Regions from separate parts of the Streptomyces sp. NPDC015127 genome, predicted to be linked through region 1. Evidence: riboswitches for the same ligand, from Rfam matches in the RefSeq annotation. Region 1 holds a riboswitch; each other region holds the start of a gene.
What was found. Region 1 has a riboswitch for cobalamin ahead of ACF08N_RS35045 (energy-coupling factor ABC transporter permease). Riboswitches for the same ligand answer to the same signal wherever they lie in the genome.

Region 1 (7,266 bases):
CATCGGATGATCAGCGGTCATCCGGCGTCGGCGGTAGGCGACTCGGTGCTCGGGCGGCGCAGGTCGAGGTGGGTGCGCAGGGCAGCGGCGATGTCGCACGCGGCGGCGAGCTGGTCGGGTGACAAGGCGTCGATGAACAGCTCCCGGACGGCGCGCAGGTGCGGGACCGTGGCCGCTTTGAACGCCGTGGCCCCGGCGGGCGCCAGGACGATGTCCGCGCCGCGGCTGTCGGTGGCACTTGTCTCGCGGAGGATCAGCTCGCGTCGTTCCATGCGGCCCAAGTGATGGGACAGGCGGCTGCGTTCCCAGCCGATCACCACGGCCAGTTCGGAGGAGCGGAGTCGACCCTGCTCGGCCTCGCTCAGCGCGAGCAGGACGGCGTAGTCGCCCGGGGACAGACCCGTGTCGTCCTGTAGACGGGCGGCGAGCATCGTGCGCAGCGCCTCGGTGGTCTCGATGAATTCCCGCCAGGTGCGCAGCTCCTCGCGGGTGGGCAGCTTCCGTTCCGGCATGGCCACATCCCCTCGTACTTGACGTGTCAATCATATCGGGCCCATAGTTGAAAAATAAACGTTGACACGTCAATCACCTCGAAGGTGAGTGCCATGGAAGATCTCGTACTGGGCCTGGACACCTTCGGCGACATCCCGGCGGACGACTCCGGCGCGCCGGTCTCCCATGCCGCCGCGATCCGGCAGTTCGTCGAAGAGGCCGTGCTCGCCGACGAGCTCGGCGTCGACGTCATCGCCGTCGGGGAGCACCACCGCCCGGAGTACTCGATCTCCACCCCGGAGACCGTCCTGGCCGGCATCGCCGCCCGCACCTCGCGCATCACGCTCGCCTCCGGCGTGACCGTGCTGAGCTCCGACGACCGGTGCGCGTCTTCCAGCGCTTCGCCACGGTGGACGCGATCTCCCACGGCCGCGCCCAGGCGATCTTGGGACGAGGCTCGTTCACCGAGTCCTTCCCGCTGTTCGGCTACGACCTGAGCGACTACGACCTGCTGTTCGAGGAGAAGCTCGAGCTGTTCGTGAAGCTGCTGGACGAGGAGCCGGTCACCTGGAGCGGCACCACCCGCGCGGCCCTGGACAACGCCGAGGTGTTCCCCAAGACCGAATCCGGCCGCCTGGACACCTGGGTCGGCGTCGGCGGCTCCCCCCAGTCGGTCGTGCGCACCGCACGGCACGGCCTGCGCCTCATGCTCGCGATCATCGGCGGTTCCCCCGGGCGCTTCGGGCCCTACATCGACCTGTACCGGCGGGCCGCCGACCAGCTCGGCACGCACCCCCACGCCGTGGTGCCCGCAGACGCGTTGGCCGGCCCCGACTCCGGCCGCATGCTCGCCCGAGTCCGCGCCACCACCCGATAACACCCCTCACTGACCCACCATCACGCCCACCCCATGCAGCGCGTCATCGCGCACCGAGCAGTCAGGAAAAACATGAACGTCGTTCTGTGGATCACCGCCGGCGCGCTGGCCGTCCTCTTCGTCGGCGCCGGCGCGGCGAAGCTGTTGCAGCCGAAGGAAAAGCTGGCCGCCGGCCCCAACATGGCCTGGGCCGAGCCGTTCTCCCCCGGCGCGATCAAGCTGATCGGCCTCGCCGAGGTCCTCGCCGCGATCGGCCTGATCCTTCCCGCCCTGCTGGACGTCGCCCCCGTCCTCGTCCCGCTGGCCGCCACCGGGCTGATACTGCTGATGATCGGCGCCATTACCGTGCACGCCCGCCGGCAGGAGAACCAGACCCTCGTCATGAACGTGATCCTGCTCGTCCTGGCAGCCGTCGTCGCCTGGGGCCGCTTCGGCCCCCACGCCTTCTGAACCGAGCGACCAACCGGCGACGACGCGCACGATCGTGCGCGTCGTCGCCGTTACCGGGAGTCCGTGCCGCCCTGCGGCACGGACTCCCGTACGTCACGGCCAACGTGTGCCGGCCAACGTGACCTTCGCTGCCGCAAGGTCGATACTGCCGAAACAGGAATCCACCCGACTCGCTTCCGACACGGCCAGACCTGACGAACCGTCACCACAACCGGCATCGCGTCGGCATCAGTACCGCCACCGCCCGCTCCCGACGACATGGACCGCCGAGACCGACACCTGCCCACACCACATCTGACCTGCTGAAACGCAGGTCAGGGGCATCATCTGCCAGCGACACCAGGAGGTACCGATGAAAATGCTGATCAACGTCCCGGAGACCGTCGTCGCGGACGCGCTGCGCGGGATGGCCGCCGCGTATCCCGAGCTCAATGTCGACGTGGACAACCGTGTGATCCTCCGGCGGGACGCGCCGGTCGCCGGCAAGGTGGCGCTCGTCTCCGGAGGCGGTTCGGGGCACGAGCCGCTGCACGGCGGGTTCGTCGGGCCGGGGATGCTGGACGCGGCCTGTCCGGGTGAGGTGTTCACCAGCCCCGTGCCCGATCAGATGGTGCGGGCCGCCGCCGCTGTCGAGAGCGGTGAGGGCGTGCTGTTCGTCGTGAAGAACTACACCGGCGACGTACTCAATTTCCAGATGGCCGCGGAGCTCGCCGAGGACGAGGGCGTGCGGCTCGCCACCGTGCTGGTCGACGACGACGTCGCCGTGACGGACAGCCTGTACACGGCAGGCCGGCGCGGGACGGGTGCGACTCTGTTCGTGGAGAAGATCGCGGGCGCGGCCGCCGAGGAGGGCGCCCCGCTGGAGCGGGTCGAGGCCCTCGCCCGGCAGGTGAACGCCTCCTCCCGCAGTTTCGGCGTCGCGCTGAGCGCCTGCAGCACTCCCGCCAAGGGCGGCCCCACCTTCGATCTGCCGCCGGGCGAGCTGGAGTTGGGCGTCGGCATCCACGGCGAGCCGGGCCGGGAGCGGCGCGCGATGATGACGGCGCGGGAGATCGCGGACTTCGCCGTGGGCGCGGTCCTCGACGACCTGCGCCCGACCGGCCCGGTGATCGCGCTCGTCAACGGGATGGGCGGCACACCCCTGCTGGAGCTGTACGGGTTCAACGCCGAGGTGCAGCGGGTGCTCACCGAGCGCGATGTCGCCGTGGCCCGCACGCTCGTCGGCAACTACGTGACCTCGCTCGACATGGCCGGCTGCTCGGTGACGCTGTGCCAGGTCGACGAGGAGCTGCTGCGGCTGTGGGACGCGCCGGTGCAGACGCCCGCCCTGCGGTGGGGACGCTGAGCATCCGGCCCCGCCCCCTTTGGAACCGAACACCCGACCCGAGGAGTTCTCGTGCTCGACGCCGCATTCTTCCGCCGCTGGCTGACGACCGCCGCCGCGGCCGTGGACCGTGAGGCCGACCGTCTGACCGAGCTGGACTCCGCGATCGGCGACGCCGATCACGGCAGCAATCTCCAGCGCGGGTTCGCGGCCGTCGTCGCGGCCCTGGACAAGGAGCCGCCGGCGGCTCCCGGAGCCGTACTGGTCCTCGCCGGGCGGCAGTTGATCTCGTCGGTCGGCGGGGCCTCCGGGCCGCTGTACGGGACGCTGCTGCGGCGTACCGGCAAGGCGCTCGGCGACGACGCCGAGGTGAGCGCGGCGCAGCTGGCCGAGGCGCTGCGCGCGGGTGTCGCGGCCGTGGCGCAGCTGGGGGGCGCGAAGGCGGGCGACAAGACGATGCTGGACGCCCTGGAGCCCGCGGTGGCGGCGCTCGGCGACAGCACGGACTCGTTCGCCGCGGCCCGTGCGGCGGCCGAGCAGGGGGCGCTGGCGACGGTGCCGTTGCAGGCGCGCAAGGGCAGGGCCAGTTATCTCGGCGAGCGCAGCATCGGGCACCAGGACCCGGGGGCGACGTCGTCGGCGCTGCTCGTGGCCGCGCTCGCCGAGACGGCGGAGGCGGCCTGATGAGCGACGACGCCAAGCGGGTCGGGATCGTGCTGGTGTCGCACAGCGCGGACGTGGCGCGCTCGGTCGCGGCGCTGGCCGGCGGGCTCGCGGGCGGCGGGGAGCTCGCTCCGGTCGCCGCGGCGGGCGGTACGCCGGACGGCGGGCTCGGCACCAGCTCCGAGCTCGTCTCGGCCGCGGCGGCGGAGGTGGACCGCGGCGTGGGCGTGGCCGTGCTGGTCGATCTGGGCAGCGCCGTGCTGACCGTGAAGGCCCTCATCGCCGAGGGCGACGAACTGCCCGACGGCACCCGCCTGGTGGATGCCCCGTTCGTCGAGGGCGCGGTGGCGGCGGTGGTGACCGCGTCGGCCGGGGGCGACCTGGACGCGGTGGAGGCCGCGGCATCGGAGGCGTACGGCTACCGCAAGGAATAAGAAGTGACGGAAGAGGCTCGTGCGGCCGGGTGTGGTGAACGGCTCACCCGGCCGCGGGCCGATGCACCCGTGCGCGGCTTGTGATGTCGCTGGTCGGCGCACTACTGTCACGGAGCCTTGGTGTTCGGGAAACCGGTGAAGTACCGGTGCGGCCCTCGCCACTGTGATCGGGAAGTCCGGCTCCACCCCCTCAGGGGAAGTCACTGGGCCACCGCGGGAGACCGCGGTGCCTGGGAAGGCGGAGTCACGGGCGGCATGACCCGTCAGCCAGGAGACCGGCCAGGGCGCGTTGTCCATCCACGAGGTGCTGGAGAGGGTCTCCCGACCATGCATATAGCCGAGGGGTATCTGCCCCCGTTGCACGCCGCCGCCTGGGGCGTCGCGTCCGCCCCGTTCGTCGTCCACGGTGTACGCGCCCTGACCCGCGAGGTCAAGGCCCATCCCGAGTCCACTCTGCTGCTGGGCGCCTCCGGTGCCTTCACGTTCGTGCTGTCCGCCCTGAAGATCCCGTCGGTGACGGGCAGCTGCTCGCATCCGACCGGTACGGGGCTCGGCGCGATCCTGTTCCGGCCGCCGATCATGGCGGTGCTCGGCACGATCACCCTGCTGTTCCAGGCTTTGTTGCTGGCGCACGGCGGCCTCACCACGCTCGGCGCCAACGTGTTCTCCCTGGCGATCGTCGGCCCGTGGGCCGGTTACGGGGTCTACCGCCTGCTGCGGCGCTCGGGCGTGCCGCTGATGGTGGCCGTGTTCTTCGGCGCGTTCGTGGCCGACCTGTCGACATACTGCGTGACCAGCGTGCAGCTCGCGCTGGCCTTCCCCGACCCGAGCAGCGGATTCGCGGGCGCCCTCGCCAAGTTCGGAGGCATCTTCGCGGTCACGCAGATCCCCCTGGCGGTCAGCGAGGGGCTGCTCACCGTGCTGGTGATGCGGCTGCTGAGCCAGTCCAGCAAGGGCGACCTGGCGCGCCTCGGTGTGCTGGTCCCGGGTGCGAAGAAGGAGGCCGTGGTCCGATGAGCCGTAACGCGAGGATCAATACGCTGCTGTTGCTGGCCGTGGCGGCGCTGGCCGTCCTGCCGCTCGTGCTGGGACTCGGCGACCACAAGGAGCAGCCGTTCAGCGGTGCCGACGGCGAGGCGGAGACGGCGATCACCGAGCTGGAACCGGACTACGAGCCGTGGTTCTCCCCGCTGTACGAGCCGCCGTCGGGCGAGATCGAGTCGGCGCTGTTCGCGCTCCAGGCCGCGATCGGCGCGGGGGTGCTGGCCTACTACTTCGGCCTGCGCAGGGGGCGCAGGCAGGGTGAGGAGCGGGCAGCCGCGCGCGTCGGCGGTCCCTCGGACGGGTCCGCCGGCGAGACGACCGGGGCCGCTGCCGACGACGGGGACACGCCCGCCGCGAAGCTGCCGTAGCCGCCGGTGCTGCCGATCGACGCGGCGGCGCACAGCAGTCGCTGGCGCCGCCGCCATCCCTGTGAGAAGGCCGTGCTCGGGCTCGGGCTGACGGTGACCGCCGTCTGCCTGCCGCCCTGGCCCGGCGCCGTTCTCGTGGCGGCTGCCACCCTCGCCGTGCTGCTCGGCCCCGCCGGGGTCGCGCCCCGGCAGCTGTGGCGGGCCTTCCGTATCCCCCTCGGGTTCTGTGTCACCGGCGCCCTGCCGCTGCTGTTCGCCGTGGGCGGCGCGTCGGGTCCGGTGGCGTTCGCGCCCGACGGGCCCGAGCACGCCGCCGCGTTGCTGCTGCGGACGTCGGCGGCGTCGCTCGGCGTGTTGCTGTTCGCGTTCACCACGCCGGTGTCCGACGTCCTGCCCCGGCTGGTGCGAGCGGGCGTGCCGCCTGCCGTGGTGGACGTCGCGCTGGTGATGTACCGGCTCAGTTTCCTGCTGCTGGACGCGATGTCCCGTGTCCGGCAGGCGCAGGCGGCCCGTCTCGGTCACACGAGCCGGGCTGCGGCGTGGCGCTCGCTGGCGGGGCTGGGGGCGACCGCGTTCGTCCGCGCCTTCGACCGGGCGGGTCGGCTGCAGGCGGGGCTCGCCGGACGCGGCTACGACGGCACGTTGCGGGTTCTCGTGCCGCGGGCGTCCGTCTCGCGCCCCTTCCTCGCCGCCGTGGCCGTGCTGCTGGCCGGCATCGTGCTGCTCACCTATCTGCTGGAAAGGTTCGTCCTGTGATCGTTGAGCTCGTCGACGCCGGTTTCGCCTACGAGGACGGGCCCGCCGTGCTGAGCGGCGTCGGCTTCGCGCTCGCCGAGGGCCGCGCCACGGCGCTGCTGGGGCGCAACGGCAGCGGAAAGACCACCCTGCTGCGGCTGTTGAGCGGCGGACTGCGCCCGGTGACGGGCCACGTGCGGCTGGACGGGGAGCCGGTGACGTACGACCGCGCCGGGCTGACGCGGCTGCGGACGAGCGTGCAGTTGGTGGTGCAGGATCCCGACGACCAGTTGTTCGCGGCGTCGGTCGAACAGGACGTGTCGTTCGGCCCGATGAACCTCGGTCTGCCGGAGGAGCAGGTACGCGCCCGGGTGGACGAGGCGCTGGCGGCGATGGACATCGTGGCGCTGCGGGACCGGCCGACGCACCTGCTCTCGTACGGACAGCGCAAACGGGCGGCGATCGCGGGCGCGGTGGCGATGCGGCCGCGCGTGCTCATCCTGGACGAGCCGACGGCGGGGCTCGATCCGCACGGCCAGGAGAGGCTGCTGGAGGTGCTGGGCACTCTGGGCGCCGCCGGTACGACGGTGGTCATGGCGACCCATGACGTGGACCTGGCGCTGCGCTGGGCGGACGACGCGGCCGTGCTCGCGCCGACGGGTCTGCGCACGGGCCCGGTCGCGGAGCTGCTCGCGGACGAGGCCCTGCTGGAGGCGGCGCGCCTTCGTCGGCCGTGGGGCACGGCGGTGGCGGAGCTGCTGAGGTCCCACGGCCTGCTCGCCCCGACGGCCCCGGGCCCCCGCACACCGGAGGACCTGGGGCGGTGGGTGAGGGAGTCGGCTGCCGGGGGTCTGTCCCCCACCCGCCCCTTCCCGTAAC
Region 2 (7,266 bases), on a different contig from region 1:
CGTGCCGTACGGAGACGCCTTCGCGCTCGACGTACGAGGCGCCCATGGCGGCCGCGTCCAGCAGCAGGTCGATCAGGTGGTCGTGGAGCAGATTCACCTCGTCGACGTACAGGATCCCGCGGTGCGCGTCGGCGAGCAGTCCCGGCTCGAAGGCCTTCACGCCCTCGGCGAGGGCCCGTTCGATGTCGAGTGCGCCGACGAGCCGGTCCTCGGAGGCGCCGACGGGCAGTTCGACCATGCGCGCGGGGCGCCGCGTCCCCGAGTCGTCCTCATGCGTCCCGTCCGGGCAGGCCGGGTCCGGCGCCGCGGGCGCGCAGGAGAAACGGCATCCGGCGACGACGTCGACGTCCGGCAGGAGCGACGCGAGCGCACGGACCGCAGTCGACTTGGCGGTCCCTTTCTCCCCGCGCACGAGCACGCCGCCGACCGCCGGACTGACCGCGTTGAGCAGCAGCGCCAGCCGCAGATCGTCCATCCCGACGACCGCGGTGAACGGATAGGAGGTGCTCATCCGTCGATCACTCCTTGGCTGGGGCCGGGCAGAGGGAGCCTCGCCGGCGATTGAGGCGCGGGGGTACGGGGGCAGAGCCCCCGAAACGGGGTCCGGGGCGGGGCCCCGGTTCGGGAGGTGGGGGTCCCCCCACGCCGCCAGGCGTAGGGGGAGGGGCAGGGAACAAGCGCACCGCAGGCGCCACCCGCGTTCACGGCGCACCCGGTGGGACGAACGGCAGTCCGGCCGGCGGGCCCTGTTCGATCAGCCGCAGCAGCGCGTCCGTGTCCGCGTGCTCCTCGATCAGATCGCCGAGCCGGTCCAGCTGCTCCTCGCGCAGCGTGCCGAAGCTCGTGTCCGGCGCCGGCACGAACCGGCGGCCCGCCTGCGCGGCGACCTCCCGCAGGAACGCCCGGCGGAAGCCGTCGCTCTCCAGCGAGCCGTGCCAGTGCGTGCCCCACACGGACCCGACCCGGCAGCCGTCCAGGCTGTGTCCCTTGTCATCAGAGATGAACCCCTCCCCGCCCAGCACCTCGGCGACGCCGTGGTGGATCTCGTACCCCTCCACCCGCTCGCCGAGCGCCTCGCCGACGGGGCGCGCAAGGGTCTTCTCCCGCGCGAACCGCACGCGTACCGGCAGCAGCCCGAGCGCGTCGACCGCGCCCGCCTTCGACTCGACCTCGTCCTCGATGCGCTCCGACAGCGCCTGGTAGCCGCCGCAGATGCCGAGCACCGGCCTGCCCTCCGCCGCGCGGCGGACCAGGGCCTGCGCCAGCCCGCGCTCCCGCAGCCACGCCAGCGCCTTCACCGTGCCCCGCGTGCCGGGGACGACCGCCAGGTCGGCATCGGCCAGCTCCTCGGGCCGGTCCACGAACCGGACCACGACGCCCGGTTCGGCGGCGAGTGCGTCCACGTCGGTGAAGTTCGACATCAGCGGCACCGCGCACACCGCGACCCGCAGCAGGTCCTCGCCGACCGGCGGAGCGACGACCGACTCCCGGACCGCGCCGCGCAGGGAGACCCTCAGGCCGTCCTCCTCGTCGATGCCGAGCCCGTGCGCGTACGGCAGGACGCCGAACGTCCGCCGCCCCGTGAGCCCTCGCAGCATGTCGAGCCCGGGCTCCAGCAGGCTCACGTCACCGCGGAACTTGTTCACGAGATAGCCGGCGACGAGTGCCTGGTCCTCGGGCGCGAGCAGCGCCGTCGTCCCGAAGAACTGCGCGAACACCCCGCCGCGGTCGATGTCCCCGACCACCACCACGGGCAGCCGTCCGGCCCGCGCGATGCCCATGTTCACGATGTCCGTGCGCCGCAGGTTGATCTCGGCCGGACTGCCCGCCCCCTCGCAGATCACGGCGTCATACGTGCCCCGCAGCTCCTCCAGGCACGCCATCACCGGCTCGAACAGCTCGCGCTGCCGGTTCCCGTGATAGCCCCGCGCGCTCATCTCGCCGACGGGCCTGCCCATCAGGACGACCTGGCTGGAGCGGTCGCCGCCGGGCTTGAGCAGCACCGGGTTCATGAGCGCGGTCGGCTCCACTCGGGCCGCCTGCGCCTGCATCGCCTGGGCCCGCCCGATCTCCGCGCCCTCGCGCGTCACGAACGAGTTCAGGGACATGTTCTGCCCCTTGAAGGGCGCGACCTTCACTCCGCGCCGCACCAGCCACCGGCAGATGCCGGCGGTGACGACGCTCTTTCCCGCGTCCGACGTGGTCCCCGCGACCAGCAGTCCGCCGCCGCTCATGTACGCCTCCCCCTCATGGCCCCCAAGGCCAGTCGCGCGCCCGCGCACGCCACGAGCGCCAGCACGCCGATGCGCTGCGACAGCCGCACGGCCCGGTCGATGTCGCCGAACTCCACGGCCCGGCCCTCCCCGCCCAGCACGGGCCGGTGCTCGACCCGGCCCCCGTACGAGAGGGTCCCGCCCAGCCGTACCCCGAGCGCTCCGGCGAATGATGCCTCCACCGGGCCCGCGTTGGGGCTCGGGTGCTTCGCCGCGTCGGCACGCCACGCGCGTACCGCCCCCCGCGGGTCGGGGCCGGCGATCGCGGCGAGTACGGCGGTGAGCCGTGCGCCGGGCCAGCCCGCCACGTCGTCGAGACGGGCCGATGCCCAGCCGTAGCGACGGTGACGCGGCGACTTGTGGCCGACCATCGCGTCGAGCGTGTTCACCGCACGGAAGCCGACGAGACCGGGCACGCCCGCGACCGCGCCCCACACCAGCGCGCCGACGACGGCGTCCGAGGTGTTCTCGGCGACCGACTCGACGACGGCACGGGCGATCTGCTGTTCGTCCAGGGACTGCGGGTCACGCCCGCACAGATGGGGGAGCCGCGCGCGGGCCGCCTCGACGTCGCCGGCGGCCAGCGCCTCGCCGACGAGGCGCGCCTCCCGGCTCAGCGACGTGCCGCCGACGACCGCCCAGGTGGCGGCGGCGGTCAGGGCGACGGACGCGGCGGGGGAGCGGCGCACGGCGCGGGACGCGAGCGCGCCCAGAGCCACGGCGCCGCCGGCGCAGACAGCGGTGTGCAGGGCGCCCCGGCCCCGGTCGTCGCGCCACAGCAGGCGCTCGACGGCGGCCGCGGCACGCCCGAAGGCGGCGACGGGGTGTCCGCGGCGGGGGTCGCCGACGAGCCGGTCGACGACGAGGCCGACGGTGGCGCCGTACACGAATATCCGGTCGGCACGCACGGGGTCAGCGATCCCTGAAGTGGTGTCCGGCGGACAGCGCTGATCGGCAGCCAGGCATGGCGAGAGTCCTCACTCAGGGTCCGCGCCCTGGTTCGACGTGACCGGCGGCGAGAGTTCCTGGCTCCCCGGAGTGTTCGTCCGGGTGACAGTGGCGGGACCGCGCCGGATTCGCACCGGACTTCCTCTTCTGCCGCCGTAGATGGCCACGGCAGTCCACCACGCCCCGCGAACGCCCGTCAACTCACCCTTGACCTGCGGCGGGACAGTGTGCGAAGCCCCACACCCGGATGCGCCGAAGCCGGGCCGGAGGCACGCGAGGTGCCACCGGCCCGGCTCCGGGCGGGTCGCCGTCGTCGGCGGACGACAGCAGTCAGCGGGAGTCAGCTGACGATCAGATAGATGCCGTACGTCACGGCCGCGGCGCACAGGGCGAAGCAGGCGTAGGCGCCGGTGCGGACCATCGTGGCCGACCCGCCGTTCGCGGTCGCCGCCTCGTGCTTGGTCAGGCCGACGATGCCCAGGGTGAACAGGCCCACCAGGGCGACGGTGGCGAAGAGGCTCACGCCGAACACGGAGCCGAGAGCTGCCCAGTCGATCTTCATGCTGATGATTCCTTACACCGTGGCCGGACGGACCGGCTCGGGCTCGGCCGGGGCCGGGATGGTGGTCTTGAGGTCGCCCGCGGGCGGCGGGGTGACGGCCGCGATGGCGGTCGTGACGACGCCGGCGGGCTCCTGGTCCTCGACGTCGTTGACGTTGGTGTGGTCGACGACCTGGCGGCGGGAGACGAACCAGATCGCGGTGCAGGCCGCGACCAGGAAGACGGCGACGGCGGCGACGCCCCAGTCACCCTGCTGGGTGACGAACTCCGAGCCCGCGGCCACCAGACCGGCGGCCGGCAGGGTCAGGCCCCAGGCGACGAACATCCGGGTCGCGGTCGACCAGCGGACCACACCGCCCTTGCGGCCGAGGCCCGCGCCCATCACCGCGCCGGAGCACGAGTGGGTGGTCGACAGGGAGAAGCCGAGGTTGGACGAGGCGAGGATGACGCTCGCCGCGCCGGTCTGGGCGGCGAAGCCCTGCTGCGGCTGGAGGTCGGTCAGGCCCTTGCCCATGGTGCGGATGATGCGCCAGCCGCCGAGGTAGGTGCCGAGCGCGATGGCGACACCCGCGGAGACGATGACCCACAGGGGAGGGTTGGAACCCGGGGCGATGACGTTCCCCGCGACCAGGGCCAGGGTGATGATGCCCATCGTCTTCTGCGCGTCGTTGGTGCCGTGCGCCAGCGAGACGAGGCCGGCGGAGGCGATCTGACCGGCGCGGTAGCCCTTGGCGGTGGCCTTCGGGTCGGCGTTCCGGCCGATCTTGTACGTCAGCCGGGACGCGAGGAACGCGGCCAGACCGGCCACGAGCGGCGCGGCGACCGCGGGGATCAGCACCTTGGTGACGACGACGCCGCCGTTGACCGCGTCGAAACCGACGGAGGCGACGGTGGCGCCGATGAGGCCGCCCATCAGGGCGTGCGAGGAGCTGGAGGGGAGACCGATGAGCCAGGTCATCAGGTTCCACAGGATGGCGCCGACGAGCGCCGCGAAGATGACTTCAGGTGAGATGCCTGATTCGTCGACGAGGCCACTGGAGATCGTCTTCGCGACCTCCACGGACAGGAAAGCGCCGACGAGATTCAGAACGGCGGACATGGCCACCGCGGTCTTGGGCTTCAGAGCGCCGGTCGAGATGGTCGTCGCCATCGCGTTGGCGGTGTCGTGGAAACCGTTCGTGAAATCGAACACGAGAGCTGTCACGATCACAATCGCGAGCAGCAGCGTGATGTGTTCCATTTACCCAGGCAATCGTTTGACGTCATTGACCCGCCGACCGTAGGCAACCTGGGTGAACGGAAGATGAACTGGGTCGGGCTCTGTGGTGTCCGTAAGTAGGTACGAGACATTCCGTTTGGCTGTCCGGGGCGTTATGACAGCAGCCGGCATCCACTCGAACACCCTCCGTCGTCTGTCGCCCCGAATCGGACTCCTGACAGGATCCTCGGCATGAGTGATCACGCCGAGAAGGACACGATCGAACGGGCCTGGCAGGACGTCGTCGCGACGGCCCGCAGAACCGCGGCGGAGGGCCTCGTGGTCGGCACCTCCGGCAACGTCTCCGTACGGGTCGGCGACCTCGTGCTCGTCACCCCGAGCGGGGTGCCCTACGACCGGCTCGGACCTGACGACACCTGTGCCGTCGACCTCGACGGCCACCAGGTCGTCGGCACGCTCGCCCCCACCAGCGAGCTGCCGCTGCACCTGGAGGTGTACCGCAACACACCGGCCGAGGCCGTCGTGCACACCCACGCGGTGCATGCCACCGCCGTCTCCACACTGGTCCCCGAGCTGCCACCGGTCCACTACATGACGGCAGCCCTCGGCGGCCCGGTCCGGGTGGCCCCCTACGCTATGTACGGCACGCCGGAGCTGGCCCGCAACATGATCACGGCGCTGCGCGACCGCACGGCCTGCCTCCTCCAGAACCACGGCACCGTCGCGTACGGCACGACCCTGGCCCAGGCGTACGACCGCACGGCCCAGCTGGAATGGATGTGCCAGGTCTGGCTGACGGCGTCCTCGCTCCCGTCGCACTCCCCCCGCCTCCTCTCCGCCGCGGAACTCTCGGCGGCGGCGACCCAGCTCCACACCTACGGCCAGCCCCACCGGCACTGACGGACCACACCGGGTCTCCGCCCCGAGCCCCGCGCCTGAATCGCCGGCGGGGCTGGAGGTGCGCGGCGCTCTCGTGGTGCGTGCGTCCGGTGAGCCGGGCGGCATGGCGGGACGCCGGCGAGTGGCCGCGCTGGGCCGGCAGGCCGGTTGCCGCGCAGCGGCAATGGCAGCCCGGTCGGGGCCCGGGCGAAGCCCGGGGACACGGCCCACGGCCGCACCGGGGTCCGGGGCGAAGCCCCGGTCACGGGAAGGGGCGGGGTGGGGGAAAACGCCCCCGCGCGAGCAGCCACCCGCCGCGCCCACTGGCACCCCCGCCCGCACCCGTCGACACTGGATCCGTGCGCCCGGCTACAGCGACGGCAGCGGCCGTCACCACACTCATCGGCGTCGGCGCGGCCACGGTCGCCGCCGGCCGCCACGCGAGCAGCGCCGCCCTCGGGGCGACCCGCCCCCTCCCGGGCGACCCGAGACTCACCGTGCACGGGACCGGTCCCGGCCGCGTGACGCTCACCCGCAGCCTCGCCTCCCTGCGACGGGGGACGTACGGTCTGCAGGGCTCCGGCGTCCACGCCGTCGTCGGGCCCGTCCTGGACGGCGTCACACACTCCGCGGACACCGTCGTACGCCGCCTGGAACGCGTCGGCGAAGGCGGCCTCCGGCCCGGCAGCCGGGTCCGCTTCACGCCGCAGGTGCACAGCGGCGACCCGGCCGACGCCCTCGGCATCCCGTACGCCGACGTCCTCGTCCCCGGCGAACTCGGCGCGATACCCGCCTGGTTCGTACCCGGCGCCCGCTCCACCTGGGTGATCACGGTCCACGGCATCGGCACGACCAGGGAGCACCCGCTGAACCTGCTCCCCTTCCTGCGCGACCAGCAGTTCCCCGTGCTGAACCTCGCCTACCGCGGAGACGAGGGCGCTCCCCGGCCGCCGGACGGCCTGAGCCACCTCGGTGACTCGGAGTGGCGCGACCTGGACGCGGCCGTACGGCACGCCCTGCGGCACGGCGCCGAACGCGTCATCGTCCACGGCTGGTCCACCGGCGCCTCGATGGCGCTGCGCGCCGCCGCCAACTCCGCTCTGCGCGACCGCATCAGCGGCCTCGTGCTCGACTCCCCGGTCCTCGACTGGGAGGCGACCCTGCGCGCCCTGGCCGCCGCCCGGCGCACCCCGGCCCCGCTGATGCCCCTCGCCGTGCGCGCCGCGCTCGGCCGCACCGGCCCGCACGGCGACCGGCTCGCCGAGGCCGCCGACCCGTCGGCCGTCCGCGTCCCGATGCTGATCTTCCACGGGCCGGACGACACCATCGCTCCCTGGCAGGACTCGCGCCGGCTCGCGGCCGAGCGCCCGAGCCTGGTCAGCCTGC
Region 3 (7,266 bases), on a different contig from region 1:
GGGCATCGGCGAAATCGTCCAGCTCGGTGTGGCAGCCGCCCCCCGCCACGCAGGGCACACCAGGGCCTGTCAGGAAGACCCGTCCATGCTGAACATCGCGGAAACGCTGTACGCCTGGTGCCGGGAAGCCCGTCCCCTCGCCCTCGCCACCGTCGTCGACGTCAGCGGCAGCGCACCTCTGCCCCCGGCACCGCCCTCACGGTGAGCGCGGACGGCGACGTGATCGGCAGCGTCTCCGGCGGCTGCGCGGAGGCAGCGGTCTACGAACTGTGCCGGGAAACGCTCGAATCGGGCGGTGCTCCGGTACTGACGCGCTTCGGCTACTCGGACTCCGACGCCTTCGCCGTGGGCCTGACCTGCGGTGGCGAGATCGAGATCCTGACACAGCGGGTGGACCCCGCGGTGCAGCCCCACCTCACCGCAGCCCTGGCCGAGGTGGTGGCGGGCCGGCCAGCCGCGGTGGCCCAGGTCGTGGGCGGCCCGCGAGGAGGCCGCGGAGAGCGAACCATCACCGACGGCGTCGGCCTGGTCGGCACCCGCGACGGCAATGTCGTACGCGTCAGACGAGACCGGGCCCTCTGCCGGTCAGGTCACGAGGCGAATTTCCTCAGGTCCGCGGCAAGTGAGGCGATGGCCGCGGGATTGCGCGGGCTTTCCACCAGCTCCGCGTAGTCGAGGACGACGATCCGGTCGTTCTTGATTGCCGAGACGCCGGCGAGCGGGGGGTAGGACTTCAGAAACTTCCGCTTCTGGTCCGCGGTGGTGTCTCCGTAATCGTTGATCACGATCACCTCGGGGTCTCGCTCGACCACGGTCTCCCAGCCCACCGTCGCCCAGCTGTCCTCGAGGTCCTTCATCACGTGATCGCCACCCGCCTTGGTGATGATGTCGTGCGGCCCGGCGTACAGACCCGAGGTCAGCGGCTTGTCCTGCCCGTCGTCGAAGAGGAAGACGCGCGGACGGTCAGCGCCCTTCAGGGCCTTCGCCTGCGCTGCGGCCACTTGCTTCCGGAAGTCCGCGATGAAGGCCTCGGCACGGTCCTCGACGTCGAAGATCTTTCCCAGGTTCCGCAGATCGGTGTACAGCGCTTCGAGCGGCGGCATCACCCCGCGTGCCTTTCCCTGCCCGTTGCGGCACGATTCGCTCAGCACATACGAGTCGATGCCCACCTTCTCCAGCTCGGCGGGACTGAAGCCCTCCCCCTCGTTGAAGCCGTAGTTCCAGCCCGCGAAGACCAGATCGGCGCGTGCATCGAGGACCAGCTCTTTGTTGATCGTCTTCTTCGAGAGCCACTTCGTCTTCTGGTAAGCGTCCTTCCAGGGAACGGATGTGAGATCGCCCCTGTCATCGGGCATCACATAGCCCGCCATACGGTCCTCGAGTCCGAGCGCGAACATGATTTCGGTGATGCCGACGTCATTGGTGACCACGCGCTGTGGCGCCTTGTCGTAGCTCTTCTTCTGGCCGCAGTTCTCGATGGTCACCGGATAGTGGCCGCCGCGTGCCTTGTCACCACCCCCCTCCTCGTCCTGAGAGGTGACCTCCGCGCCGCATCCGGTGAGCACCAGGGCGGTGGCGAGTGCGAGTGCAAAGGGGCGTACGAGATTCGGCATGATGGCCATGGCTCCTCATGAAGCGGGCTGAGTGGGCAGGAGACGGTCGAAGAGCAGCTGCACGGCGCCGGACTCCGGATGCGGTACACGGTGCGCCCGTACGCCGAAGACCTCGGCCAGCAATTCGGGCGTGAGCACGTCGTGCGGAGCGCCGGAGGCGACGATCCGGCCGCTGTCGATGACGTGGAGCAGGTCGCAGTGGAGCGCGGCGAGGTTGAGGTCGTGCAGCGCGGTGAGCACGGTCAGCCCACTGCCGCGCACCAGAGCCAGCACTTCCAACTGCTGGGCGATGTCGAGGTGGTTGGTCGGCTCGTCGAGCACCAGTACGCTCGGCTGCTGCGCGAGCGCGCGGGCGATCAGGACCCGCTGCTTCTCGCCGCCGGAGAGGGTGAGGAAGCCACGGTCGGCGAGATGGCCGGCGCCGACCCTCACCAGCGCGGACTCGCACGCCTTCCGGTCTTCGTCGGTGGTCCGGGCCACCGACCGCTGGTGCGGCAGCCGCCCCATCGCCACGACCTCGGCGACCGTGAAGTCGAACTCGGTGACCGCTTCCTGGGGCAGGGCGGCCAGCCGACGGGCGCCTTCGCGCGCGCTCAGGGAGTGCAGATCCTCACCGCCGAGCCGGACCGTGCCGGTCGAGGGACGCAGGGCCCGGTAGACGCAGCGCAACAGCGTTGATTTGCCGCTGCCGTTGGGCCCGACGAGCCCGACGACCTGTCCGTCCGCCGCGCGTAGCGTGGCCTCACTCACCAGCCGCGCGCCGGCGATCTCGACCGTCAGTGCGTCTATGTCGATCCGCATCAGGCACCTCCGAAGGTGTAGGAGCGGCGGCGCATCAGCAGGACGAAGCACGGCACGCCGATGACGGCGGTCAGCACGCCCACCGGCAGCTCGACGGGCGCGAGCACCACGCGCGACAGGATGTCCACCCAGATCAGCAGGACGGCGCCCGCGAGTGGGGCGACGGCCAGCAGCCGGCGATGGTCCGCGCCGACCAGCATTCGTGCGGCGTGCGGAACCATCAGACCGACGAAACCGATCGCACCGCTCACCGCGACCACGGCCCCTGTGACGGCGGCACAGACCAGGAACAGCTCCTTGCGCAGCCTCCCCGCGTCCACCCCGAGGGCGGCCGCGGTCTCGTCACCCATCGCGAGGGCGTTCAGGCGGCGCGCCGACACAGTGAGGTGGGCGAGGCCGGCGAGCACGGCTCCCGCGGCGATCGGCACGGAGGCCCAGTTGGCTCCGCCGAGGCTGCCGAGCAGCCACATCATCGCGGAGCGGGCCGCCTCGCCGCGTTCGGCCGCGAACACCATGGACGTGGTGACGGCCGAGAAGCCGTAGTACATCGCGGTGCCCGTCAGGACGAGCCGCAGCGGGGTCAGACCACCAGCGGTTCGGGCGATCGCGTACACCAGCGTCATGGCGAGCAGCGCGGAGAGGAACGCCGCCGTGGACAGGGCCCACAGACCGAGAGCGCCGAAGGCTCCGAAGAGGAGGACAGCATTGGCGCCGACGGCCGCGCCCGAGGAGATACCGAGGACGAACGGGTCGGCGAGGGCGTTGCGGACCATGGCCTGCACGGCGACGCCGACGGCCGACAGACCGGCCCCGACGACCGCGGCCAGCACGGCTCGCGGAAAGCGCAGTTCCCACACGATGGTGTACGCCGGGACTTCGTCATGGGATATGGATCCGCCGGTCAGCCCGGCCCACAGATGACGCAGCACCTCGCCCCACGACAGCCCCGACGCCCCCATCCCCGCCCCGCAGACGATGGAGAGCACGAGCGCGGCGCACAGGGCGGAAAGGAGGAGCGGCAATGACACGCGCTTGGACGGCGCGGGGCCGGTCACGGTGAGGGCCGTGGGTCGTGGCACCGCATGTTCGCATTCCAGGGGTGTGGCCACGGGCGGATCGCCTTCGCCTCAGGCCGTGCGCCCACGTGAGCAAAGGAGCGGCCCGGGACGCGGGGCGCCCTGTGCAGCACCCTCTCGCAGTCCACGGCGAATTGACAGGAGCCTTCACCACCGCGGGTAATCGGGCTTACGGAGCCACGTGTTGGGCTCCGCCTACCGTTGCGGGTCAGCGCCGGACTTCGACCGGACTTCCCCCGCGGGGCGCTTGCAGCATAGCGTGTACCCGCTGCGGGGCTTCGTACGGGAGCGGCCGGAGCTGACCGCCGCGCAGGTCGGGCTGTCGCCGGCCACGGCCCGGTCTGCGTTCGGGCACCGGGGTGTCGTCCTCGCCGGCGACCCGGCGGAGCGGCTTGCGGCCTGGACGCGCCGGCCCGCGGCGAGGACTCGCCCTCCGTGGTGCGGGGTGCCGCGATGAGCGGCCACAAGGTCGCGTTCCTGTTCTCCGGGCAGGGCACTCAGGGGCCCCGGGATGTGCCGGGAGCTGTACGCGTCGTCGCAGGTGTTCGCCGCGGCGTTCCACGAAGTCAGGTGCAGGGCCGGCGCGAAGTGCTCACCGTCCGTTCCTGCGAGCTGGCTGTCGAACAGTGGAGTAAGCCCGTTCCACGGTGCCGCACCCGGCGCCGTGGTTGGTATACCAGCCGGCCGTTCCGGTCCGAGCAGAGCGACCTTCATCGGCCGTGTGCGTGTCGCGTGTCCGTGCCCGGTACCCGCGGCGGTTTCGCGGCAGGATGGAGACAGGGCGAGGGCGCGTGCGGCCGTCCGGGACCGTGTGCGTGGCGAAAGGTGATCCGGCCATGGAGCTCACTCTGGTGGTGCTGATCATCATCGTGGGGCTGACGTTCGACTTCACCAACGGCTTCCACGACGCCGCGAACGCGATTGCCACCTCCATCTCCACCCGGGCCCTCACGCCCCGGATCGCCCTGGCCATGGCCGCCGTGATGAACTTCCTCGGCGCCTTCCTGGGCACCGAGGTAGCCAAGACCGTCGGCAGCGGCATCATCGGTGCACCTGAGGAACTGTCGGGCCTGCTGCTGGTGATGTGCGCGCTCATCGGCGCGATCGGCTGGAACATCTTCACCTGGTGGCGGGGGCTGCCGACCTCGTCGTCCCACGCCCTGATCGGCGGACTGGTCGGTGCCGCCCTCGCCGCCTCCGCCACCGTGCACTGGACCGGCATTGTGGACAAGGTCCTGCTGCCCATGCTGCTGTCCCCGCTGGTCGGCGTGGCCCTCGGCTACACACTGCACACGATCATCCTGTGGACGTTCCGCCGCTCCGCTCCGCGCCCCGTCACCCGCCGCTTCCGCATCGCGCAGACCATCTCAGCCGCCGCCATGGGTCTCGGACACGGGCTGCAGGACGCGCAGAAGACCATGGGCGTCATCGTCCTCGCCATGGTCACGGCCGGATGGCAGGACGACTTCTCCGTACCCCTTTGGGTGATCGCGGCCGTCGCCGCGGCTATGGCCGCCGGCACCTACAGCGGCGGACGCCGCATCATCACCACCCTCGGCCGACGAATCGTCCACCTCGACCCGCCGCGCGGCTTCGCCGCCGAGACCGCCGCCACGGCCGTCCTCTACACCACCGCGTTCGTCTTCAAGGCCCCGATCTCCACCACCCAGACGATCACCGCGGCCATCCTGGGCGCCGGCGCGACCCGGCGCATCAAGGCCGTGCGCTGGCAGGTGGCCCGTTCCATCGGCACCGCGTGGATCCTCACCTTCCCCGGAGCCGGTCTGCCCGCCGCTGCCCTCTACCTGATCCTGCAAGCCATCACTGGCCTGTGACCTCAGCGGAGGCCCACGATGCCCACCCCACCCACTCCCACGTCGGGCAGGCCACCACGCGCCGGACTCCCCGACGGCCTCCCCGTGCCAGCCCGCTTCGCCCATCTGCACCCCGACGACGGCGCCTGCCTGATGGAGGCGGCCTCCTTGCTGGCCACCGGCCGCTTCACCGACCGCCCGCCCGGCACCCATCCGGTACTCGCCGCGCTCGCCCGTGCGGTCAACGACGTCGTCGACGACACCACCCGCCAGGCCCTGTGGCCGCTGGCCGCCGATCTCGCCAACGCGGACCCCGCCGACCGCACCTACGGTCCGCTGCTGGTGGGCACGGTCGTGGACGCCGCCCGCCGCGTGCGGCCCGACTCTCGGCGCCTGAAATGCCGCAGCGCGGCCTGTCACGCCCGGGCCCAGCGGCTCGCCCGAGCCCGTACCTCGACGACACCGGCCCGCATCGCCGACACGCTGTGGTGGCACGGCCCCGGCCACCACCACTTCGAACACGCCCTCCGCGTCCTGCTCACCGCCCCCGACGCCGACCAGCGCCTGTCCCGGCTCCTTCACCGGGCCGTGACCGAGGCCCGGGTCCGAACCACCAGGGAACAGGCACCGACCCACTCGGAGAGCTCCTCGCAGCGCGGATGAATCCCGGCCTGCGAAGCCGGGCCGAATCCAGGCCATGGACAGCCGGCAGCTCCCGGCCGGGAACCACGTGACGGGCTCCGACATGGCGTCGTACACGACGTCCACCACGAACGCTGTTGCGACGACGGCGACGACGGCGACGACGGCGACGACAGCGGCGGTCGACTCGGCGGCAGCGAGCACGGGCAGGGCGGCTCTGGCCGCGAGCATCGTGCCGATCAGGGTGGCGCGTCGGCCGAGTCGGTCGGAGAGCCATCCGCACAGGAGCTGGCCGACGAGCCAGCCGACTCCGAATACGGCAATGGTCCGCCCTATCAGCTGTCCGGCTTGTCAGCCAAGCCAAACGATGTCGATGAGGCACAGGCGCTGCCCGGGCCGGTTTATCCAGTAGACGGCGCTCAAGGGCTATCCCGTAACTGTGGTCGCACCGGCACCTCTCGCCGAGTTTCGGTGCATGATCGGTGGCATGGATGCCGGCGCAGTGGCGTGGTTGGGGGCGGGGGCTGCTCTAGCGGGAGCGGCGCTAGGTGCTGGAGGCGCATTGGGGGCGGCCTATCTCAGCGGCAGGTCGCAGGCCCGGTCGACCCACGTGCAATGGCGTCGGCAAGTACGACGGGATGCCTATGCCGAGTTTCTTGCCGCTGCGATGGAGCACCACAACGTGACCGAAGAGGCACACCACCTCGTGCGGCGGGACCGGCAGGCACGTGACCAGATCAGGGAGACGTTCCGTCGGGGGCGCGAGTTACTGGGCGTTCTCGATCGGCGCGGAGCGGTGGTCGACGTTGAGGGACCGGAGCTGGTGGCGGCTGCCGCCCTGCGAGTCGTCGACTCCGAGCGGAAATGGGCGGCAACGGTCTTGGGCACGTGGTGCGTTACTCCTCCACGTCGCCTATTCCGTGACCACTTCCCACCTGACGAGCAGCGGGGATACGCGTTGGAGGCTCTGCGAGTCTTCCGGCGACTCGCGCGCACCGTGCTGGATGATCCAGGCGGTGCGCTGGCGCCGCGCACGTGACTCCAGGGGCGTTGTCAGGCCGCAAGGAGACGGGTGGCCGCACCACGGCCAACCACTCCCCGGGCAACTCACAGACCATTTACGGGACCCCGCTCAGCTGGCGGGCGGACGCGGAGCGAAAGTAGACGACCGATCCGGTGCCCTTGAGTCCCACGGCCGCGCCGATCTCGCGCACGTTGGGGACTGTCCCCCGTCCCTGCGATGTGGTCGCGGATGCGGCGTTGGCGATCGGTGAGGCCCATCCCGCCCACGGGGACAACGTTCGATTTCCTGCACAGGCC
Region 4 (7,266 bases), on a different contig from region 1:
GCGGACCCCCGGACCCGGAACCGGCCCGCGTCGCGGTCCGGGCGGGCCCGTAGTCCCTCACCTGACAGGGTGTCCGGCATGGCGTCGCAGCGGGTTGCGACGCCATGTCATGTTTTGCGCAGCCGTGGCGTGAAGTCGTTGCCGTACCGATATGCGGACGGGGGGTGACGAGGCTCGGACGGCTCGCCTACATTTCCTGCGCATTACACAGGTGACCAGTGAGGGGACGGAGCCGCATGTCAGCAGTGCCCGAGGCACCGGACGCGCCTGAAGCGCCCGAAGCGAAACAACCGGTCGTCACACCGGTGCGCGTGATCATCGCCCTCTGCCTCTTCGCGCCGTTCGTGGCGATGCTCTGGGTCGGTTCCTACGCGAAGGTCGAGCCGACGTTCATCGGCATGCCGTTCTTCTACTGGTACCAGATGCTCTGGGTCCTGGTGTCGACAGCGCTGACGATGATCGCTTACAAGCTGTGGCAGCGTGACCAGCGCTCACGCAAGGGGGGTGCGTCCCGATGAAGGACGGCGTCAACGGCGTCGCACTCGGCGTCTTCATCTTCTTCTTCGTGGCCGTGACGGTCATGGGCTTCCTGGCCGCGCGCTGGCGCAAGGCCGAGAACGAGAACAGCCTCGACGAATGGGGCCTCGGCGGCAGATCGTTCGGCACCTGGGTGACCTGGTTCCTGCTCGGCGGCGACCTGTACACCGCGTACACCTTCGTCGCCGTTCCGGCGGCCATCTACGCGGCGGGCGCGGCCGGCTTCTTCGCCGTGCCCTACACGATCCTCGTCTACCCGCTGATCTTCACCTTCCTGCCGCGCCTGTGGTCGGTGTCGCACAAGCACGGCTACGTCACGACCTCGGACTTCGTCCGCGGACGCTTCGGCTCCAAGGGCCTGTCCCTGGCGGTCGCCGTCACCGGCATCCTCGCCACCATGCCGTACATCGCCCTCCAGCTGGTCGGCATCCAGGCCGTGCTCGACGTCATGGGCGTCGGCGGCGGCGAGGACACCAACTGGTTCATCAAGGACCTGCCGCTGCTGATCGCCTTCGGTGTGCTCGCGGCCTACACGTACTCCTCCGGCCTGCGCGCCCCGGCGCTCATCGCCTTCGTCAAGGACACGCTGATCTACATCGTCATCGCGGTGGCGATCATCTACATCCCGATCAAGCTGGGCGGCTTCGACGACATCTTCGCCAAGGCCGGCGAGGCGTACAGCCAGATCAACCCGGCGACCGACAAGCCGCGCGGTGCGCTGGTGCCCGGCGAGATGGGCCAGTGGGGCTACGCCACGCTGGCGCTCGGCTCGGCGCTCGCGCTGTTCATGTACCCGCACTCCATCACGGCGACGCTGTCCTCGCGCAGCCGTGAGGTGATCCGCCGCAACACCACGATCCTGCCGCTGTACTCGCTGATGCTGGGCCTGCTGGCGCTGCTCGGCTTCATGGCGATCGCGGCGGGTGTGAAGGTGACCAACGGTCAGCTGGCCATTCCGCAGCTGTTCGAGAACATGTTCCCGGACTGGTTCGCGGGCGTCGCGTTCGCCGCGATCGGCATCGGCGCGCTGGTCCCCGCGGCCATCATGTCGATCGCCGCGGCCAACCTGTTCACCCGGAACATCTACAAGGACTTCCTCAAGCCCGACGCGACCCCGGCACAGGAGACCAAGGTCTCCAAGCTGGTCTCGCTGCTGGTCAAGGTCGGTGCCCTGGTCTTCGTCCTCACCATGGACAAGACCGTGGCGATCAACTTCCAGCTGCTGGGCGGCATCTGGATCCTGCAGACGTTCCCGGCCCTGGTGGGCGGCCTGTTCACCCGCTGGTTCCACCGCTGGGCGCTCATCGCCGGCTGGGCGGTCGGCATGATCTACGGCACGGCCGCCGCGTACGGCGTGGCGAGCCCGACCCAGAAGCACTTCGGCGGCTCGTCGGCCGAGATCCCCGGCATCGGCGAGATCGGCTACATCGGCCTCACCGCGTTCGTGCTGAACCTCGTCGTCACCGTGGTGCTCACCGTCGTCCTCAGGGCGGCCAAGGCCCCCGACGGCGTCGACGAGACCAGCCCGTCCGACTACACGGCGGACGCGGGCGACCCGGGCGTCAAGGTGGAGCTCCCGCCGGCCACGGCGGGCGCTCCCGGCGGTCACTGACCCGTTCCCGGCCGAAGGGCCGCCGCATCTCCCGCCCGGGAAATGCGGCGGCCCTTCGCCGTGCTCTGATGCACACTGCCGGGCATGGACATCACGATCAGGCGCATCGAACCGGGAGAGTACGAGGAGCTCGGTGAGCTGACCGCGCAGGCGTATCTGCGCGGCGGGCTGCTCGAGTTCGGCGAGGACGACCCGTACCTTCGGGTGCTGAGGGATGTGGCGGGCCGTGCCGCGGGCACGGAGGTGTACGTGGCCGTGGGCGGTTCGGGCACGCTGTTCGGCGGGGTGGCGTTCGTCCCCTCCGGCGGTCCGTACGCCGATGTCGCCGGCCCCGGCGAGGCCGAGTTCCGCACGCTGGCGGTCGCCGAGGCGGCGCGCGGCCGCGGGGCGGGCGAGGCACTGGTGCGCGCCTGTGTGGAGCGGGCGCGGACCGTGCCCGGATGCCGGCGCGTGGTCCTGTCGACCCAGCCCGCGATGCACGCGGCACACCGGATATACGAACGGCTGGGCTTCGTCCGCACCCCGGAGCGGGACTGGAGCCCGGTCCCGAACCTGACGCTGCTGACGTACGCACTCGACCTCTGATCCTGCGGGACACAACATGTGGGGGGTGCGCCAACTCTCGGCCCCCACATGTATGCTCGTGCTCGCTGTCGCCGCAGGGGAATCCGGTGCGAATCCGGAACTGTCCCGCAACGGTGTGATCCGGTGCGCTTTGCCGTATCCGACAAGTCCGAGGACCTGCCGACGGTGCACCCGGCTCGACCGAACCGGGTGCCGAGACGTCCGGGCCTCGCGGTTGGGCCGGTGGACGCCGTGCACCGTGCTGCCCGTGAGCGGGCCCGCCCCTGCATCGGCCCCCGCCTCCCCGCCGGCCCAGAGCCGAGCGAGGGAGAGCACCACATGACCATCGCGCCAGCCGATCCGGCTTCAGGTATCGCGGAACAGACCACCGACGGCCCCGGCACCGCCCACCCGTCTCCCACCACCGCCCTCAACGGAGGCCCTTCGGGCCGCGGATCTGATCTGCTGCGGACCCTCACGGACCTGACGGCCGATCTGCCCGACGCCGACCCCGGCCGGGTCGCCGCCGCCGCGCTGCGCGGGCGGCACGCCGGGTCGGACGAGGCCGAACTGCGCGCCCTCGCCACCGACGCCGCCGCCGGTCTGATCTCCGAGGACCCGGTCTACTCCCGTCTCGCCGCCCGGCTGCTGACCCGCACGATCGCGGACGAGGCGGCCGGCCAGGGCGCCGTGGCGTTCTCCGCCTCCGTCGCCGTCGGGCACCGCGAGGGCCTGATCTCCGACCGCACGGCCGCCTTCGTGGCGCTGCACGCGGACCGGCTGGACGCGCTCGTCGACCCGGCCGCGGACGACCGGTTCGGCTACTTCGGTCTGCGCACGCTCTACAGCCGCTATCTGCTGCGCCACCCGCTGAGCCGTCAGGTCGTCGAGACGCCGCAGCACTTCATGCTGCGCGTCGCCTGCGGCCTCGCCGAGGACGACACCGTCCGCGCGGTGGACGAGGTCGCCGACCTGTACGGCCTGATGAGCCGGCTCGACTACCTCCCCTCCTCCCCCACGCTCTTCAACTCCGGCACCCGCCACCCGCAGATGTCGTCCTGCTACCTGCTGGACTCGCCGCTCGACGAGCTCGACTCGATCTACGACCGCTACCACCAGGTGGCGCGGCTGTCCAAGCACGCGGGCGGCATCGGGCTCTCGTACTCCCGTATCCGCGCCCGCGGTTCGCTGATCCGCGGCACCAACGGGCACTCGAACGGCATCGTCCCGTTCCTCAAGACGCTCGACGCCTCGGTCGCCGCCGTGAACCAGGGCGGCCGGCGCAAGGGCGCCGCGGCGATCTATCTGGAGACGTGGCACGCGGACATCGAGGAGTTCCTGGAGCTGCGCGACAACACCGGCGAGGACGCCCGGCGTACGCACAACCTCAACCTGGCGCACTGGATCCCCGACGAGTTCATGCGGCGCGTCGAGGCCGGCTCCGACTGGTCGCTGTTCTCGCCGGCCGACGTGCCCGAGCTGGTCGACCTGTGGGGCGAGGAGTTCGACGCCGCCTACCGCAGGGCCGAGGCGGCGGGCCTGGCCCGCAAGACGATCCCGGCGCGCGACCTGTACGGCCGCATGATGCGCACCCTCGCCCAGACCGGCAACGGCTGGATGACCTTCAAGGACGCCTCGAACCGTACGGCGAACCAGACCGCGGAGCCCGGCCACACGGTCCACTCCTCCAACCTCTGCACGGAGATCCTGGAGGTCACCGACGACGGCGAGACGGCCGTCTGCAACCTCGGCTCGGTGAACCTGGGCGCCTTCGTCGAGCAGGGGGCCGACGGCGGGGGGATTGCCTGGGAGCGGCTGGACGCCACCGTGCGCACCGCGGTCACCTTCCTCGACCGGGTCGTCGACATCAACTTCTACCCGACCGAGCAGGCCGGGCGCTCCAACGCCAAGTGGCGGCCCGTGGGCCTCGGGGCCATGGGCCTCCAGGACGTGTTCTTCAAGCTGCGGCTGCCCTTCGACTCGCCCGAGGCCCGGGCGCTGTCCACCCGCATCGCCGAGCGCATCATGCTCGCCGCGTACGAGGCGTCCTGCGACCTCGCCGAGCGCCGCGGTCCGCTGCCGGCCTGGGAGAAGACCCGCACCGCCCGCGGTGTCCTGCACCCGGACCACTACGACGTGGAGCTGAACTGGCCGGAGCGCTGGGAGGCGCTGCGCGCCCGCATCGCCGAGGTCGGCATGCGCAACTCGCTCCTCCTCGCCATCGCGCCGACCGCGACGATCGCCTCGATCGCGGGCGTCTACGAGTGCATCGAGCCCCAGGTCTCCAACCTGTTCAAGCGCGAGACCCTGTCCGGCGAGTTCCTCCAGGTCAACTCCTACCTGGTGGACGAGCTGAAGCAGCTCGGCGTGTGGGACGCGCAGACCCGCGAGGCACTGCGCGAGTCCAGCGGCTCGGTGCAGGGCTTCGGCTGGATCCCGGCCGAGGTGCGCGAGCTGTACCGGACGGCGTGGGAGATCCCGCAGCGCGGCCTGATCGACATGGCGGCGGCCCGTACGCCGTTCCTGGACCAGTCCCAGTCGCTGAACCTGTTCCTGGAGACGCCGACGATCGGCAAGCTGTCGTCGATGTACGCGTACGCCTGGAAGCAGGGCCTGAAGACGACGTACTACCTGCGCTCGCGCCCGGCGACCCGTATCGCCCGTGCCGCGTCCGCCACCCCGATCCCCGTGCAGCAGGCCGCCGAACCCGACGCCGTCGCCTGCTCCCTGGAAAACCCCGAGTCCTGCGAGGCCTGCCAGTAATGAGCTCTGCCGAAAAGAACCTTCTCGACCCGGGCTTCGAGCTGACCCTGCGTCCCATGCGCTACCCGGACTTCTACGAGCGCTACCGGGACGCCATCAAGAACACCTGGACCGTGGAGGAGGTCGACCTCCACTCCGACGTCGCGGACCTGGCCAAGCTCTCCCCGGGCGAGCAGCACATGATCGGCCGGCTGGTCGCGTTCTTCGCGACGGGCGACTCGATCGTGGCCAACAACCTGGTGCTCACGCTCTACAAGCACATCAACTCCCCGGAGGCGCGCCTGTATCTGTCGCGCCAGCTGTTCGAGGAGGCCGTGCACGTCCAGTTCTATCTGACGCTGCTCGACACGTACCTGCCCGATCCCGAGGACCGCACGGCGGCCTTCGCCGCGGTCGAGAACATCCCGTCCATCCGCGAGAAGGCGCAGTTCTGCTTCCGGTGGATGGACTCGGTCGAGAAGATCGAGCGGCTGGAGACGCAGGCCGACCGCCGCCGTTTCCTGCTCAACCTGATCTGCTTCGCGGCCTGCATCGAGGGCCTGTTCTTCTACGGCGCCTTCGCCTACGTCTACTGGTTCCGCTCGCGCGGTCTGCTGCACGGCCTGGCGACCGGCACCAACTGGGTGTTCCGCGACGAGACGATGCACATGAACTTCGCCTTCGAGGTCGTGGACACCGTCCGCAAGGAGGAGCCGGAGCTGTTCGACGACGAGCTGCGGCGGCAGGTCACGGACATGCTCCAGGAGGCCGTCGAGGCGGAGCTCCAGTTCGGCCGGGACCTGTGCGGCGAGGGGCTGCCGGGCATGAACACCGAGTCGATGCGCGAGTACCTCCAGTGCGTCGCCGACCAGCGCCTGACGCGGCTGGGCTTCGCCCCGGTGTACGGCTCCGAGAACCCGTTCTCCTTCATGGAACTTCAGGGCGTCCAGGAGCTGACGAACTTCTTCGAGCGCCGCCCGTCGGCGTACCAGGTCGCGGTGGAGGGCTCGGTCGCCTTCGACGACGACTTCTGAATCGACGGACTCCGATCCAGGGTTCTGCCCCCAGGCGGAACAGACCGCGGCCCGCACCTCGCACGGGGGAGGTGCGGGCCGCGGGCCGTCCTCAGATGCCGCAGCTGGGAGCCGACCAGTAGCGGCTGCTGCGGTGGTCGACGTGCGTGTGGTCGTTGTGGCCCGGGTAGCCGGGCCCCAGGATGCCGTTGAAACCGTGGTAGCGGGCCTGCTGGGCCAGCTTGCACAGCGAGTGCGGGCCCGCGCCCAGGTCGGCCGCGTCGCCGTAGAGGTGGCGGCTGCTCGACGCCCCGCCGACCGCCTCGTTGCAGGCGTACGACCGGAAGCCGCTGGTCACGGTGATGGGCTGGTCCCCGAGCGCGTGCCGCATGGCCTCCAGCTTCCACATGGTGCGCAGGGCGTTGGACTTGGCGGTCGTGGCGCTCACCGCGCCGCCGGACCAGGTGGAGTTGCAGTCGTTGAGTTCGGCGTAGCTGAAGTGCGCCGGGGTGCAGTCGCTGTCCTGGAGCGCGTAGATCTTGCTGAACGTCGCGGATCCGGCGACCCCGTCCGCGGCGAGGCCGTAGGCGGACTGGAAGCGCTTGACGGCGGCGGTGGTGGCCGGGCCGTAGTCGCCGTCGACGGCGAGGACGCCGCCGTATCCGGGGTAGCCGGCCACGCGGATCTGGAGCTGCGTGACGTCGGCGCCGGACGCGCCCTGCGAGAGGGTGCGCGACCAGGTGTAGCAGTCGTCGGCCTGGGCGGCGCCGGCGGTGGCGACGACCCCGGTGAGCCCTG

Region 2: linked by a shared signal. The riboswitch ahead of ACF08N_RS32815 (cobalamin biosynthesis protein) and the one ahead of ACF08N_RS35045 (energy-coupling factor ABC transporter permease) in region 1 are both predicted to bind cobalamin.
Region 3: linked by a shared signal. The riboswitch ahead of ACF08N_RS00095 (FecCD family ABC transporter permease) and the one ahead of ACF08N_RS35045 (energy-coupling factor ABC transporter permease) in region 1 are both predicted to bind cobalamin.
Region 4: linked by a shared signal. The riboswitch ahead of ACF08N_RS18475 (ribonucleoside-diphosphate reductase subunit alpha) and the one ahead of ACF08N_RS35045 (energy-coupling factor ABC transporter permease) in region 1 are both predicted to bind cobalamin.

Annotation. Positions count from the first base shown of each region.
Region 1 covers NZ_JBIBVE010000031.1:138-7,403, reverse strand. The annotation lists gene ACF08N_RS35075 (MarR family winged helix-turn-helix transcriptional regulator) at 18-512, opposite strand; partial or broken gene ACF08N_RS35070 (LLM class flavin-dependent oxidoreductase) at 606-1,297, shown strand; gene ACF08N_RS35065 (DoxX family protein) at 1,442-1,819, shown strand; gene dhaK (dihydroxyacetone kinase subunit DhaK) at 2,172-3,164, shown strand; gene dhaL (dihydroxyacetone kinase subunit DhaL) at 3,216-3,827, shown strand; gene ACF08N_RS35050 (PTS-dependent dihydroxyacetone kinase phosphotransferase subunit DhaM) at 3,827-4,240, shown strand; cobalamin riboswitch at 4,342-4,539, shown strand; gene ACF08N_RS35045 (energy-coupling factor ABC transporter permease) at 4,568-5,257, shown strand; gene ACF08N_RS35040 (energy-coupling factor ABC transporter substrate-binding protein) at 5,254-5,652, shown strand; gene cbiQ (cobalt ECF transporter T component CbiQ) at 5,659-6,408, shown strand; gene ACF08N_RS35030 (energy-coupling factor ABC transporter ATP-binding protein) at 6,405-7,265, shown strand.
Region 2 covers NZ_JBIBVE010000023.1:11,106-18,371, forward strand. The annotation lists gene ACF08N_RS32805 (putative cobaltochelatase) at 1-511, opposite strand, end outside; gene ACF08N_RS32810 (cobyric acid synthase) at 702-2,234, opposite strand; gene ACF08N_RS32815 (cobalamin biosynthesis protein) at 2,231-3,181, opposite strand; cobalamin riboswitch at 3,271-3,406, opposite strand; gene ACF08N_RS32820 (hypothetical protein) at 3,562-3,783, opposite strand; gene ACF08N_RS32825 (anion permease) at 3,796-5,022, opposite strand; gene ACF08N_RS32830 (class II aldolase/adducin family protein) at 5,233-5,901, shown strand; gene ACF08N_RS32835 (alpha/beta hydrolase) at 6,240-7,266, shown strand, end outside.
Region 3 covers NZ_JBIBVE010000001.1:13,482-20,747, forward strand. The annotation lists partial or broken gene ACF08N_RS00075 (molybdopterin cofactor-binding domain-containing protein) at 1-205, shown strand, start outside; gene ACF08N_RS00080 (XdhC family protein) at 202-672, shown strand; gene ACF08N_RS00085 (ABC transporter substrate-binding protein) at 591-1,613, opposite strand; gene ACF08N_RS00090 (ABC transporter ATP-binding protein) at 1,629-2,414, opposite strand; gene ACF08N_RS00095 (FecCD family ABC transporter permease) at 2,414-3,493, opposite strand; cobalamin riboswitch at 3,627-3,760, opposite strand; gene ACF08N_RS00100 (anion permease) at 4,327-5,325, shown strand; gene ACF08N_RS00105 (hypothetical protein) at 5,344-5,967, shown strand; gene ACF08N_RS00110 (hypothetical protein) at 6,629-6,985, shown strand.
Region 4 covers NZ_JBIBVE010000008.1:342,464-349,729, forward strand. The annotation lists gene ACF08N_RS18460 (DUF3311 domain-containing protein) at 237-518, shown strand; gene mctP (monocarboxylate uptake permease MctP) at 515-2,149, shown strand; gene ACF08N_RS18470 (GNAT family N-acetyltransferase) at 2,234-2,734, shown strand; cobalamin riboswitch at 2,770-2,913, shown strand; gene ACF08N_RS18475 (ribonucleoside-diphosphate reductase subunit alpha) at 3,053-5,476, shown strand; gene ACF08N_RS18480 (ribonucleotide-diphosphate reductase subunit beta) at 5,476-6,489, shown strand; gene ACF08N_RS18485 (D-Ala-D-Ala carboxypeptidase family metallohydrolase) at 6,581-7,266, opposite strand, start outside.